One region of the Colwellia sp. BRX8-4 genome, then DNA from elsewhere that is predicted to be linked to it. Evidence: predicted binding sites of a transcription regulator. Region 1 holds the regulator's gene; each other region holds the start of a gene.

The links. The regulator sigma-54, encoded in region 1, starts transcription at its own class of promoters, with help from an activator protein. The targets are predictions, from matches to a motif close to GTTGGCACGNNNNTNGNNT.
Region 2: a site for sigma-54 is predicted at 2,372-2,390, ahead of H4J56_RS03015 (PAS domain-containing sensor histidine kinase). Genes of this name have one in related genera too.
Region 3: a site for sigma-54 is predicted at 1,733-1,751, ahead of H4J56_RS10415 (FlgO family outer membrane protein). Genes of this name have one in related genera too.
Region 4: a site for sigma-54 is predicted at 2,226-2,244, ahead of H4J56_RS12025 (THxN family PEP-CTERM protein). Genes of this name have one in related genera too.

Annotation. Positions count from the first base shown of each region.
Region 1 is NZ_JACGVS010000005.1:41,653-45,650, forward strand. It holds gene lptC (LPS export ABC transporter periplasmic protein LptC) at 1-353, shown strand, start outside; gene lptA (lipopolysaccharide transport periplasmic protein LptA) at 334-876, shown strand; gene lptB (LPS export ABC transporter ATP-binding protein) at 873-1,604, shown strand; gene H4J56_RS06065 (RNA polymerase factor sigma-54) at 1,684-3,192, shown strand; gene hpf (ribosome hibernation promoting factor) at 3,216-3,503, shown strand; gene ptsN (PTS IIA-like nitrogen regulatory protein PtsN) at 3,549-3,998, shown strand, end outside.
Region 2 is NZ_JACGVS010000002.1:271,625-275,622, reverse strand. It holds gene H4J56_RS03020 (sigma-54 dependent transcriptional regulator) at 1-1,163, opposite strand, end outside; gene H4J56_RS03015 (PAS domain-containing sensor histidine kinase) at 1,150-2,337, opposite strand; gene H4J56_RS03010 (sigma-54 dependent transcriptional regulator) at 2,584-3,998, opposite strand, start outside.
Region 3 is NZ_JACGVS010000010.1:102,075-106,072, reverse strand. It holds gene H4J56_RS10425 (TonB-dependent receptor) at 1-465, shown strand, start outside; gene H4J56_RS10420 (LPP20 family lipoprotein) at 483-950, opposite strand; gene H4J56_RS10415 (FlgO family outer membrane protein) at 990-1,646, opposite strand; gene H4J56_RS10410 (flagella assembly protein FlgT) at 1,842-3,005, shown strand; gene arsJ (organoarsenical effux MFS transporter ArsJ) at 3,076-3,998, opposite strand, start outside.
Region 4 is NZ_JACGVS010000013.1:36,535-40,532, reverse strand. It holds gene H4J56_RS12035 (ThiF family adenylyltransferase) at 1-515, shown strand, start outside; gene H4J56_RS12030 (UDP-glucose/GDP-mannose dehydrogenase family protein) at 682-2,019, shown strand; gene H4J56_RS12025 (THxN family PEP-CTERM protein) at 2,298-3,104, shown strand; gene prsT (XrtA/PEP-CTERM system TPR-repeat protein PrsT) at 3,243-3,998, shown strand, end outside.

The DNA of each region.
Region 1 (3,998 bases):
CTGAGTTAAGTATTACCAACTTTGAGTTTCCTCAATACACACTTCATCCAAAAAATGATGCGCCCGCATGGAAAATATCTGCCAATGAAGGCATATTATACAATAACAACCGGGTAAAATTAGCAAAGCATGTCCGCCTGTTAGCAACAGATCCCGATAGCTTATTACAAGAAGTTCAAGGAAAATACTTTGAACTTGATCTAAAAACTAACATCATAAGTTCAGAACAAGAAATTAAAATTATCGGTAAAGGATTTACCATCGATGGTAAAGGTTTAATTGTCGACTTAAACACCAACCAAATGACACTAACTAAACATGTGAAATCAATTTATGAAATTGTTAAAAAATAGCCTACTGTGCTTATTGTTATCAACTCCGCTATTTTCGTCAGCTTTCGCTGAAAAATTTGATATAAAACAAAAGATTGAAATTAACGCTTCAAGACAAGCCGTTGATCTTAAAAATAAAATATTCAGCTATATTGATAACGTGGTGATCACTCAAGGTTCATTAGTTATACGTGCTGATTTAGTACAAGTGCTGACTCAATCTGGCAGTGAAGAAAAAACCTATATCGCTAAAGGGAAGCCAGCAACCTTTAAACAAACCTTAGCCGATGGTACTCCTCTTAGCTTACAAGCAGACGAAATAAGATATGAGCCCGCAAATAATTTAGTGATAATTTCAGGAAATGCGTTATTACAGCAAGAAGGTAGTGAGGTTAGTGGCAGTAGAATTACTTACAATATTGCCACTCAGTATGTTAATGCTGAAAGTAAATCTAACGAACGCACTAAAACGATTTTTCAGCCGAAAGAAAAAATTAAAGCGACAACCACAGACGCGAAAACTCAGGAAAAAATTAATTTATGAGCACTAGCACCCTAATGGCAAAAGGCCTTGCCAAAGCCTATAAAGGCAGAAAAGTGGTTAAAAATGTCAGTATGCAAGTTTCAGCAGGACAAATAGTCGGTTTACTAGGCCCAAATGGTGCCGGAAAAACAACTTCTTTTTATATGATTGTGGGTTTAGTTGAAAGTGATAGTGGCGATATTATCTTAAATGACGAAAACCTGACGTTAGCGCCTATGCATGAGCGTGCGAGAAAAGGCATCGGATATTTACCACAAGAAGCCTCTATTTTTCGAAAACTCAGTGTTTACGACAATATTATGGCTATTTTACAAACACGAAAAGAATTATCAGATGCTGAACGTGAAGAGAAATTAGAACATCTTGTTGAAGAATTCAACATAGGTCATATCAAAGATAATTTAGGCATGAGCTTATCTGGTGGTGAACGCCGCCGAGTAGAAATTGCTCGCGCATTAGCTGCTGAACCAAAATTTATTTTATTAGATGAACCTTTTGCTGGTGTTGACCCAATTTCAGTAGGTGATATTAAAAAAATTATTCTACACTTAAAAGAACGTGGCATTGGTGTGTTGATCACTGATCACAATGTACGTGAAACTCTCGATGTATGTGAACATGCGTATATTGTTAGTCATGGTGAACTTATTGCAGAAGGTACTGCAGATCAAATTCTTGCAAATCAACACGTAAGAGATGTATACCTTGGTGAACAATTCACGCTATAGTAGTCAGTAAATGAATAGTATCTTCGTATGAAAAAAACGAAAATATCCCATTAAAAATAATAGGAAGTTAATGACCTAAATGCGCCCTACTCTACAACTCCGCATAGGACAACAATTAACCATGACGCCACAATTGCAGCAAGCAATCAAATTGCTGCAACTGTCTACGTTAGAGCTTCAACAAGAAATTCAGGAAGCCTTAGAAAGTAATCCATTATTAGAAATGGATGAGTCTTCAAATAATCCCGAAGATAAAAGTACTGACAACCTTGAAGAAGCTCACACTGCCGGTACTGGTGATGTTAAAGAAGCCCCTGCTTCTGATGGTAGCGAAGACGCTACGCCTACCATTGATGAAATCACCACCACTGAAGCCATGGACAAGAACGATATCCCTGAAGAATTAAACATGGATACCACTTGGGATGATAACTACACGGCCGGTGCAGCAAGTTCAAGCTCAGGCCCAGCTTCAGAAGATTATACTTACCAAGGCGAGACTCAAGACTCCATTCAAGATCATTTGCGCTGGCAAATGGAATTAAGCCCTTTTACCGAAACAGACCGCGCTATAGCGACAGCAATTATTGATGCTGTTGATGACGCCGGTTACTTAACGGTATCTAGTGAAGACATTTTAGAAAGTGTTGCCATTGAAGGAGTAGAGCTTGATGAAATTGAGGTGGTACTAAAACGTATTAACCTCTTTGATCCTGTCGGTGTCGCTGCTCGTTCTATTTCAGAATGTTTAATCATTCAACTTAATCAATTTGACCCCGCTACACCTTGGTTAGCAGAAAGTAAGTTAGTTTTGCGTGACCATATTAATCTGCTGGGTAGCCGAGACTATCGTACATTAATGCGTAAAACTCGACTGAAAGAAGAGCAACTGCGCGAAGTGGTGCGTCTTATTCAATCACTTGATCCTAGACCCGGCGATAGTGTGATGAAGAGTGACGATCAGTATGTTATTCCTGATGTGTCTGTTGAAAAGAAAAATGGCCGTTGGGTGGTCGAATTAAACCCTGATACTGCGCCAAAACTTTCGGTGAATCAGCAATATGCTTCGATGTCACGTTCGATGAAGTCGACAGCGGACACACAATTTATTCGCTCAAATTTACAAGAAGCTAAATGGTTTATTAAAAGCTTAGAAAGCCGTAATGATACCTTATTAAAAGTGTCAAACTGTATTGTACAACGTCAAATTGGCTTTTTTGAACATGGTAATGAAGCCATGCGTCCAATGGTTTTAAATGATATTGCCGAAGCTGTCGATATGCATGAATCAACCATTTCACGAGTGACGACACAAAAGTATATGCATACGCCACGTGGAATTTTCGAACTGAAGTTTTTCTTCTCAAGCCATGTTGGCACCGAAAGCGGTGGCGAATGTTCATCAACAGCTATTCGTGCATTAATCAAAAAATTTGTTGCTGCCGAAATCCCAGCAAAACCACTTAGTGATAGTAAAATGGCTGATTTATTAGCCGATCAAGGGATAAATGTAGCTCGACGTACCATAGCAAAATATCGAGAGTCACTTTCTATTCCACCTTCTAACCAACGAAAAAGTTTACTTTAACGAAAAGATGAGGAATTAAGCTTATGCAAATTAATCTTTCTGGCCACCATGTTGACATTACCGAAGCTTTACGAGAAAACGTCACGACTAAGATGGCAAAATTAAACCGACATTTTGATCATATCAATAATGTTCATGTTGTTCTCACCGTTGAAAAATCAAATCAAATTGCTGAAGCGACTGTTCACGTTAGTGGCTCTGATTTACATGCAAAAGCTGAAAATGCTGACATGTATGCCTCTATTGATAGTCTTGTTGTTAAGCTTGACCGGCAAATATTGAAGTACAAAGGTAAAACGAATCAGCATTAATGCTGTTTATCGCCTGTTCACTCACCAAAGAATCTAAGTAGTATAATGAAGTTGCAAGATATCCTTACCCTTGATTGCACCCTGTGTGCGATTAAGGGTACAAGCAAAAAAAAACTCCTTGAAATAATTAGCGAAACTGCGGCAAAAAAATTCGATAATATTGATACTCATCAATTATTCGAAAGCTTAATGGCGCGTGAAAAAGTTGGCTCTACCGGCATAGGGAATGGCATTGCGATTCCTCATGGTCGATTAACTAATACGTCACAAGTTATTGCTGTATTGCTGACCAGTGAACAAGCCGTTGAATTTGATGCGATAGACAACCGTGCTGTCGATATTATTATTGCGTTATTTGTCCCCGAAGAAAACTGCCAACAACATTTAGATACCTTACAAAGTATCGCGCAAATATTTAGTACTAAACAATTCGCAAAGCAAGTAAGAAAATGCCAAAATTCGCAAGAGCTTTTTACTTTAATAAAGCATGCTAAA
Region 2 (3,998 bases), on a different contig from region 1:
TTATTTTCTAACGCCACGTCAGTAATAATTTCACTGTCGAAATTTTCAATTAACAAGTCACCGGCATTAATAATCTGGTCGCTATGCAAAATAATGGCTCGTTGAATAACATTATCTAATTCACGAACATTGCCTGGCCAATCGTAACTCGTCAGTTTATTTCTCGCCGAAGCTGTTAGTTCTGGAATAGCCATGTTATTCGCTAACGATGCTTGAGTAATTAAATGTTTGGCTAATGGCACAATATCATCTCTGCGTTTATTTAATGCTAACCAAGTTAATGGAAAGACATTTAAACGATAGTAGAGATCTTCACGGAAGATGCCATCTTTTACAGCCACTCTTAAATCACGATTGCTGGTTGCGATAACACGAACATCAAGCTTAATGGTTTTTCGACCTCCTAAGCGTTCAACTTCTCGCTCTTGTAAGACCCGTAAAATTTTTGCTTGTAAGCCAAGATCCATTTCAGTGATCTCGTCTAATAAAATAGTACCGCCCTGTGCTTGTTCAAATTTACCTGGGCACGCTTGAATGGCTCCGGTAAAGGCACCTTTTTCATAACCAAATAAAGTCGCTTCCAGCATATTCTCTGGAATTGCAGCACAGTTTATGGCAACAAAGGGCTTATCACTTCGGTTCGAATGATAATGAACGTATTGTGCTAATACTTCCTTACCAGAGCCACTGGGGCCGAGCACCATAACAGAAGCATCTGTGGTCGCGACTTTCTTTGCTAACGCTAATAGTTCAATACTTTGTGCGTCAGCAACCACAGGTTCATGCCGACTAGTCACATTCAATGGCACATATTGGTTAACCATATTAAGTAGCACTTCTGGCGCGAAAGGTTTTGCCATATAATTACAGGCGCCATCACGCATCGCTTGAACAGCATCATGAATCGTACCGTATGCCGTCATTATCAGCACAGGTAAATTTGGCCAATTTCTTTTAATACTATTGAGTAGTGTTAAGCCCGACATACCATCCATTTGCACGTCACTAACGACGAGATCAACACTTTGTTCTTTAAGCGTGAGTAAAGCATCTTCACCTGATTGAGCTTCAATACATTGATAACCTGATAACTTTAAAGTATCCATCAGGGCTTCACGTAATCCTGCATCATCTTCAACAACTAATATTTTACTTTGATTCATTAGTGTTCTCCCCGTTAACATTGTTTGTGTCTAAAATAGGTAAGTGAATACAAAAGTGCGCGCCCTCTCCTGGCTTACTCACTAAGCGAACATCGCCTTGATGAGCCTTAGCAACTGACTTTACCACCGCTAAACCTAAGCCGGTTCCCTGTGCCCTTGATGTATAAAAAGGTTCAAAAATTTTATTGGCAAGCTCTTCACTAATACCTTGACCATTATCTTGTACACTAATGTAAGCGTATTCATTTTGGCAGTAGGTGGTAATGGATATCTCCGCACCCTGCTTAATAACTTGTAAACTGTTGTGAATTAAGTTTTCAATAGCACCGCTTAACGCACGTTTATTACCTAAGATTTGGCAATCATCATCACAAAGCTTAATGTTTACTTTCGCTTTGGCCTGAACAATTAATGCTTCTACGGCGTTAACTGAATGGGTAATCAATTTATTAATTGAAAGTGGTTCAACAACTTTTTGCTTGCCACTTTTTGAAAACAACAACATATCGTTTACTTGCTGTTCTAAGTCGTGCAAGCGCGCCATTAATTTGTCTTGAAAGCTACTTCGATCGTCTGAAGAAAGCTTTTTATTTTTTAAATTTGCGCCATATAACATAGCGGCAGAAAGTGGTGTGCGAATTTGATGAGCAAGCTTTGAAACCAAATGACCTAATGACGATAAACGCTGCATATGGCTAAGCTTATCTTGTAATAAACGCGTTTCGGTCAAATCAGTGATCATAATTAACTGGCCAGGTTGATCACCTAAAGCAGTAATTTCTAATTTAACCCGGCGGCCGTCTTTCAATGACACTTCATGCCAATCGTCGGCACGAGGTTTAAACGAGCGTTTAATAACATCAAACCAAGCTTGACCAAGAATCGGTTCATCGAGTAACAAACTAGCAATTTTATTGGTTTTAATAACAATACCGTTACCATCAAGCATTATCATCCCGGTCGGCATAACATCAATAATTTGCTCAAGTTGATTAGACTTTTGACGAAGTAACGATAGCTCGCCACGGTATGCTTCACTTTCTAACGTATCGCTATGGGCAAATGACTGCGGAGTAAAAGCAAATTTAGCTTTATGAAACAGATTATCTTCCACACAATGAATGGGTGTAGACAATTTAGAAGATGCTGATGAATGTGAAACTGCAACGGCCATATACTTTACTCAATTTAAAAATACCAACTGAATAAAGCATTAATTATGCCAAAGAGGTTTTATATTAATTTACATGATGTTAGAAGCGATTTTTAGAGCAATTCTTGCCGTCAAATATTTGGCTTTACTGTCCAAGAATATTCAGTTCAACCAAAGATAAAGACGCTAACCCTCGCGATACTTTCCAGTACAACGGCTGGTGTAATAACGGATATAACAATCAATACATTTGGTTAACGTAGGATATTAGTTAGTGTTTTTTTGTAAGTTATACTTACGCATTTTTTCAACTAATGTGGTTCGACGCATCCCTAATAATTCTGCCGAGCGTGCAACAACCCAGTCATTTTTCTCAAGTGCTTGGTTTATCATCGACACTTCAAGGTCCGCTAAGTATTCTTTTAAATTCAAGCCATCGTTTGGCAAAACATCAACCACAGATGCTTCTTCTGGTTGGTCAGCAAAACTACTGGTATCTTCTTCGTCATCATAATCAAAGCCAGAAAATAGCTCATTTATCGCATCACGTTCTTGCAACTCATCAGGGTATTCAGGTTGATACTCTTCAACATCAATATGACGATACTTTGCTGGTAATTCACTGACATTAACCACTTGCTCAGCAAACATAATGATCATACGTTCAATTAAGTTAGATAATTCTCGAACATTACCTGCCCAAGCATGTAATTTTAAAGATTCAATCGCTTGCTCAGTAAAGCGAACACTTTGTCCTTGCTCTGCTTCAAAACGAGAAATAAGTTCTTTAATCAGTAATGGAATATCTTCTTTTCTATCACGTAATGCCGGTGTTTCAATAGGAAAAACATTAAGACGATAGAATAAATCTTCGCGGAATGTGCCCGCGGTGATCATATCTTCTAAGTGCTGATGGGTTGCAGCAATAATACGCACATTGGTTTTAATACTCTTGGCGCCACCGACACGCTCAAAAGTACGTTCTTGCAGAACACGAAGTAGCTTCACTTGCATGGGTTGAGGCATATCACCTATTTCATCAAGAAATAACGTGCCACCCTCAGCCATTTCAAAACGCCCTTTACGGGTAGAAATAGCGCCCGTAAAGGCACCTTTTTCATGACCAAATAATTCACTTTCCAATAATTCACCGGGTATAGCGCCACAGTTAACCGGAACAAAAGGCCCCTTAGCGCGGTCAGATAAATTATGAATATTACGTGCCACAACTTCTTTACCCGTACCTGATTCACCTAAAACCAAGACACTCGCTTGCGTACAAGCAACTTGTTCAATTAAAAAGCGCACTTGTAACATAGGTTCACTGGCGCCCACCAAAGAGCGGAATAACAAATTAGGACCGTTGTGATTTCGCTTTGAGGGTAATTGGTTATGGTATTGATGACAGTGGTGTACTTGCTCGGTAAGCTGAGCATAATTTAAAGGCACAGCTAAACTGCCTAAAACATTAACAGCACCACTTAATAAAGTCGCGTCGAGTACATCATGGAGGATAAAAGGTGTTTCAGGGTGTTTTTTAACAAAATCGACCAGTAAATCACTGACCTTGCCACACAAAACCACCGTAAGAATATTATCAGTTTCTTTAAAATACTGCTCAATATCATCTTCAGGACACACATAAAAATGTTCACCGACAAATGATAATACGGTCGCTATTT
Region 3 (3,998 bases), on a different contig from region 1:
ACCAAGTTATTTACACCTGATCACAGCACACTGCATACCATTAGCGTTGAAGAAATTTTTTCACAGCAAGATATTTCTATCATTGAAGAGTGGCAACCACGCAATAAAATAAGTGTAAACACCCTTTATAAAAACCAGCACTGGACCATCAATATATTGTTCAATCACTATGGTAAATATACAATAACCGATGGTGGTAAACAAACTTATGGCGCAGAGCTATTAACTGATATTAGCGTTAGCCATCAAATGTCAAAAAATCTTGCGGTCACTGTGGGTAGTCATAATTTATTTGATGTTATGCCTGACAAAAATCGTATAGGAAACTCTCGAGGAGGCACAATTGAAGATCAACAAGGTAATATCATTGTTGATAGCACAGGTGTATTCAAATATTCACGCCGATCAGCTCCTTTCGGTTTTAACGGCGCATATTTTTATGCAAGTCTGCAATATGATTTTTAAGGGTGTGCTGTTAACACTTAATAATAGGTAACCGCTTTAATTTCACGTTTGGGTGAAGAAGCTAAATAAATATTATAAACATCTTCAAAGTCTAAACTTAACTCTGTGGTGTAACTGTCGCCAACAGGATAGCTTTTAATCACTTTAGCTGCGCGGATGACACCTTGAACTGACGCTGACACTTCATTTTTACCCATTATCAGTTGTGACATGGTCATTTCACCATTTATCTTTTGCCCATAAACTTGTTCTGCAAGTTCTGCATAAGCGGCAAGCTTTGAGGCATTAATCGCCATCAACATACGCTGCGTTTCATGTTGTGAGTTTTGCAAACTTATCGGCGCTTGGCCAATAGCATGTAACACAGGGAAGGTTTCAGGCTTAACACTTTGCCATTGTACGTGTTTGTCATAAACACTAGAACAGCTGGCAAGTAACAAAGCTAAACTACCAGCGGTTAATATATTAAGAATAATTTTTTTCATCATAAATACCAAAAGTTAGTCCTACATCAATATAAAAAACTAATTAACAATTTTAATTGAACGTTCGTCTTCTGCTAACATAACGCTGTTTCGAATGATTAATCCATCTTTTATCCGAACACTTTCATCTTGATTAATCTGTTCACCAATTACCCAGCTTGGGATAAAAGATTGTGCCGTGGCAACAACAACACGTGATTGCATACCAATCATCCGAGCATTAATCATCACACCATTTTCTTGTTCCATCATGGTACCGGTTACAACATAGTCAATAATCTGCCGCTCTGGCAGCTCTTTCCAGTCGCGACTAAAAACATAATCACCTTGAGCAGTAACACGAATATGTCCCGTCGTTTTAAAATCAATAACAACTAAACCATGGCGCTGTAATTCATGAACAAAGTTCTCTGATATTTGATTACCCAGCCAATTAGTTGACTCAAGGTTTTCTAATTCGACAAAAGAAGCTACCGCGATAGGTGTTTTAGGGTTTACAAAAGAGCTGCTTTCAAGCATCTGATAAGTAAGCCCTTTAACAACATCTGCTATCGCATGTCGAGGTAGATTGAAACTGTCAATTTCACCTCGTACTTCTTGCTTTGATTTATAAAAATTATCTTCATCACTCATCATATTCATTGATGAACACGACATCAACGTTGGAATAAATAATGGAATAAGCCACTTTTTCATTGAGCTCCCCTTGATCGCTCTGAAAGCGAATAATCAGTTTTGCAGTAATATCGATAAACGACATCAAATAGTTTCTAATATAAATAAAGCACAAATCGCGCCAATCTATAAAGTTACTTGCGTATTAAAATAAGTGGGCATAGAAACTGCATATTCGACAGTAGATATTAAACCTTTTTTACTGACGGACTTCATATGCGCTTATTTATATCAGCTCTACTTTTATTTTTTATCACTCATTCTGCTGATGCCCAGTGGTATGAAGCTCAGGGAAAGTCAGTAATAATGCAGGGCAATGCCGAACGAGCAAAAACATTAGCCATAGAGAATGCATTAAAAAAAGCCTTACTCGTTGCCGGAGCTTCCGTATCGAGTGTGCAAAAAACGGTTAACGGATTATTGACACAAAATGAAATAAATATTCGCGCCAGCGGTACCGTAAATTCTTTTGAGCTGGTTGATGAAAATTATGAGGGCAATTTGGTCACCGTAACCATTCGTGCTGACATCTTCCCACAAAGTAAACAGTGCTTCTCTTCTGATTATCGAAAGTCTTTATTAATTACCCGTAGTAACTTAATGCATAGAGAGCAAGCGAGTATCGGTAAAATTTATGCTCTTGATAATAAATTGATGGCTAAGCTTGCTTATAAAATTAACAACCAAGGTATTTATCTCGACACCCGATTGTTATTAAAAGAGAAGTCTCAGTTCTCAAGATTAAATAACAGCTTACAAGTTGAAGCAATAAAAAATCTCACCATGTCGTTAGCTAATATCAGCGATACTCAGTATGTCATGTATTCTGAAATTAATGACATTAGCTTTACACAAGACTCAACCAACGGTTGGCAGTTCTGGCAAGAAGATGTTTTTAACCGTCAGTTTAGTGTCAGCCTATATATTTACAACGGTACTAATGGTGAATCTGTCTTCACTAAGCAGTACCGTAGTTCTGCCCCATGGGAATTTGGCAAACGTCAGCAAGTTGATGTTCATAGCGAAGTATTTTGGCAAAGCCAATACGGAATGGCCATTGAAAAAGTGTTAGGGGATATGATCATTGATATCGACGAAAATATGATGTGTCAACCTACTCGTGGCAAGGTAGTTCAAATAGCTGGTAATTCGTTAACGATTAATTTAGGTAAAAGGCATGGCGTAAAAGTTGGTGATGAGTTTTCTCTATTACACTTAAATAATATCATTACTGACTCAGGAAAAACCTATGCCGGTTTTAACGTTAGCCCTTACACAGTAAAAATAACCCAAGTGTCTCAGCAAAGCGCACAGGCAATGACTACTGACGGGCAATTACTGGGTAACATCCAATTAAATGATTTAGCGGTGCGTTACTAACTTCATCGCTATATAGAACGTTAACGTTACCAGCATGCTGGTAACGTTAACGTTGTCACTGTTTTGCGCCTTATTCGTTTGACAGACTAATACGTTTAATCAATAAAGCAGAAAGTCCAGCAAACAAAGCGGAAATGATTAAACAGGTAATTAAGTTAGTAAATTGATAAATAACACCTGACATCACAGTCCCTAATAACCTTCCCAGGGCATTAGCCATATAATAAAAGCCAACATCCATAGAAACGCCATCTTCTTTCGCCATGGCTACAATCACATAGCTATGTAGCGCAGAATTAATAGCAAAAACAGCCCCAAAAATAAATAAGCCTGCAATAATAATGATTTCAGTACTGATGTTGAGCTTGGTCGCATAAAACATCAACAGTGCTAACAACAAGGTAACACCGGATAAAATCATCCCCCAAGTAAATAACAAATGACCCTTGATATTATGTTGGTTATTTTTAATAAAAAATTTAGGTGTTGAGCCTTGAACAATACCATAAGCGATAATCCATAACGCCATAAATATCCCAACATTAGTATGTTGCCAACCTAAATTACTGACCAAATATATCGGTAATCCGACAACAAACCAAATATCCCTAGCAGCAAATAAAAATAAGCGCGCGCCCGCCAAATAATTTAATGATGGGTGATTTGAGAATATCTCTTTAAATTTAACTTTGTGCTTTGCCTTACCTAAATCACCCTGCAATAAAAACAGGCTAAGCATGAAAACAATCGCTAGCACACTCGCCATTATTAGCATGGCTACTGAAAATCCCACAGTACTTAGTAACCAGGCACCTAGGAAAAAACCGATACCCTTTAAGGCGTTTTTTGATCCTGTAAGATAAGCAACCCAACGGAAAAGAACAGCGTGATCTTGGTTGTTATTGCTCGTTGGTACCAACGTTTTAATACTGCTTTTAGCGCTCATCTTATTAAGATCTTTAGCTATACCCGACAGCGCCTGTGCCAACATAA
Region 4 (3,998 bases), on a different contig from region 1:
AAGGTATTGATTTATATGTTGATGCATTAGATTTTTTTGCTTTGGAAGCTCGAAAAACAGTGTTTAAAAAATGTTATGAAAAAAACATCCCAGTAATTACAGCTGCACCTCTTGGAATGGGAGCTGCTTTCTTATGCTTTCTGCCTGGAAAAATGACTTATGAAGAGTATTTTCGTTTTGAAGACAAACAAACTGAAGACGATCAACTCATTCAATTTTTAATCGGTTTATCTCCAGCCATGTTACAGCGCTCATACCTAGTAGATGAAAGCCAAGTAAGCTTTAAAGAAAAACGCGGCCCTTCTACACCTATGGCAGTTAACCTTTGCGCGGGTATTGCTGAAACTTATGCACTTAAAATATTACTGAATCGTGGTGAAATAATCGCTGCACCCCACGGTCTTCATTTCGATGCTTATCGCAATAAATTCAAGAAAACGTGGCGACCATTTGGTAATGCAGGCTTAATGCCAAGGATAATGTTTCACATGGCCAAAAAAATTGTAGAAAAATAATTTTGTTTCTATTATGACTAGATAAAACAATTAAATATTGTCAAAATCAATTACTATTAATTGAATAACGATAAGTAAAGTAGGTATCGTTTCAAAATACAACTAAACATTAGGCGTAGTTAATAATGCCTAATTTAACGTTTAAAAATAAGATTAAAGGGAAATAATGAAAGTCACTGTATTTGGTATTGGTTATGTTGGCTTAGTCCAAGCAGCCGTTTTAGCGTCCGTAGGGCATGATGTAGTTTGTGTTGATATTGACCAAGCTAAAGTTGATAACCTTAAAAAAGGTTTAATTCCAATTTATGAGCCAGGCTTAACACCGCTAGTAGAAGAAACCTATAAAAGTGGATTATTAAACTTTACTACCGATGCAAAAGCAGGAGTTGAACACGGCGATGTACAATTTATTGCCGTAGGAACACCTCCCGATGAAGACGGTTCAGCTGATTTAAAATACGTATTAACCGTAGCTGAAACAATTGCGACTTATATGACTGACGCTAAAATAGTTATTAACAAGTCAACGGTGCCTGTTGGCACTGCTGATAAAGTAACAGCTAAAATAACGGCAGTGCTATTAACAAGAAATACTGATCTTAAATTTAATGTCGTGTCAAACCCTGAGTTTTTGAAAGAAGGCGCTGCTGTAAGCGACTGTAAAAAACCAGACAGAATAGTTATTGGAACTGATAGCGAAGAAGTAAAAGAAACAATGAGGGAATTATACGCACCCTTCAATCGTAACCATGAACGTATCATATTTATGGATGTTCGCTCTGCCGAATTAACCAAGTATGCTGCAAATTGTATGCTAGCAACCAAAATCAGTTTCATGAATGAAATGTCTAACTTAGCAGAATTGTTGGGTGCAGATATAGAAGCAGTTCGACACGGTATAGGATCAGACGCTCGTATAGGTTATCAATTTATTTATCCTGGATGTGGTTATGGTGGCTCTTGTTTCCCTAAGGACGTTCAAGCCTTAGTTCAAACCGCAAATAAAGTAAATTACAAACCGGTATTATTAGAAGCAGTAGAGTCGGTAAACTTCCATCAAAAGAAAAAGCTATTTACACATTTACATAATCACTTCTCTGGAGACTTAGCTGGAAAAAACATCGCCATTTGGGGTTTGTCATTCAAACCACAAACCGATGATATGAGAGAAGCTCCTGCAAGAGAGTTAATGGAAGCGCTATGGCAAGCTAATGCAAATGTACAAGCGTATGATCCCGAAGCAATGGAAGAATGCCAACGAATTTATGGTACACGTAATGATTTAACCTTAGCCGGTACAAAAGAAAGCGCGTTAAAAAATGCCGATGCACTCGTTATATGTACTGAATGGAGCCAATTCAAAGCGCCAGATTTTGACACGATAGCCCAACAACTTAAGAATAAGGTGCTTATAGATGGTAGGAACTTATTTGAGCCAAGCTTAATGAAAAAAAGAGGTTTTACTTATTATGCTATTGGCCGTGGCGAAAGCGTTAAAATGTAAAAATACTAAAAAGGACTAAGCCAGTTATTTTTCTCACCGTCTTAATCCTAGTTCATTCTGTTTATCATTTAAATTACCAAGATTATATTAGTCTTATCGGTTATGACAATATATAGACATTGAAACACTGTCAGATATTTTTACAATCATGAACTACCCGCAAAAACAGAAAATAACAAACCATTGTATAAAAAGAAAAAAATAAACATGGCACAGGAGGTGCATTGTATATTTTAAGAGCTTAATAATAGAATTTAATAACATCAAGGATAGTAAAAATGAACTTAATGAAAAAATTATCAATTAGTCTAATTGCATCAACAATGTGTTTTACAGCTAGTGCATCATTTATGACAATTGAAGGTACAGGTGGATTCACTACAGCGACCGATGGATCAGGAAACCCAATTACGATAGTTGACACTGCTACAACTTCAACTATTTCTTGGGGAGAGCCAGTAAATGTAGATCAAAGCTCTCTTGAACTAACCGATATGGCAGCTCAAAGTATAGACCTTTTAAATACTGGTTATTTATTGTCAACTTTAACTCACTTTAATAATGAAGTGAATGGTGGTCTATCTGTATACTTAGCCAATGCTATTATTTCAGGTCAACTGAATATGACAGGAATGTTTTTCGGTTCTCCTGCTGATATACAGATTACAGTACCAACTCAGTTCAATATTGATTTTCTTGAGACCACTAATGGCCAATTTAATTTAGGTTATTGTGATAATTTAGTTAATGATGGCGATAACGATGAAGATGGCATTGATGGCGGAGATGGACATTCACATGTATCTTACTGTGATGATCGTTTCGACTATACTATTGATGGTGCAAGTTTTCCTATAGGCATTCCATTAATTATATCTGGAATTGATTACATGTTAAGTGTATATGCAACTACTGATGCTGAAGGCCTAGTACTTGTACCTGATAATAGATTTTGGACTCCAGAAGGTCAAGACACAACTATTTATACGTGGGCAAATTTAGCAAAAGTGCCAGAGCCAGCATCAATTGCTATTTTGGGACTTGGGCTTTTAGGTTTAGCTTCTTCAAGAAAACGCAAGTCTTAATTAATAATTTAGACTTCTTATAAATATAAGTACTTGATAAAAAGCCAGTTGATTATCAATTGGCTTTTTTGTAATTGTCGTTTAAATAATTTCATGTATTATGTCTGTATTATACCTTAAGTAATTTAAAGGATTAAAATGAAGAATATAATCAGATGTGTATTTATTGCTACCTTGGTCTTATTTATAACAAGCTGTAATAAAATATCTTCAAGCGAAAGACTCAATAACGCACAGCAAGAATATAAGAATCACAATTATCCAGCGGTAATTATTCTGCTAAAGAACTTTATTAGAGACAAACCTAATAATAAAGAAGCTCGTATTTTGATGGCTAAAAGCCATTATCAACTAGGTAACTTTCTGGATGCCGAAAAGGAATACCTCAGAGCCATAGATTTGGGAGTTAATATAGAAGAAATATCCTATTTCTACGTTACTACACTTTATGCAATTGAAGACCATATAGGTGTTACCAATTTTTGGGAACAAAATATCTCTATACTTACAAATCGACAAAAAGCCGATATCGCCCCGGTAGTTTCTTTAGCCTACTTACATCAAACTAGCTCGCAAAAAAGTTTTGAAGTTGCAACAAAAGGTAAAGATATAGCTTCCGATTTAAATAACCCTGAATTAATAATGTTGAACACAGCTATAGCTAATAGCTATATTAAACCAGCTAACATTGACAACACTATAAAAGAACTAAAAGTAGCCTGTGAATCATATCCAACTCGCTGGGTAATATGTGAGCTTCTTGCAAATGCTTTATTTTCAGAAGATAAATTTAGTCAATCCGCCGAAGTATTAAAAAATATCATAGCGAATAAACCTAATCATACAATGTTGGTGATAAAACTAGCTGATAGCTATGTTAGAGCAGAAAATACA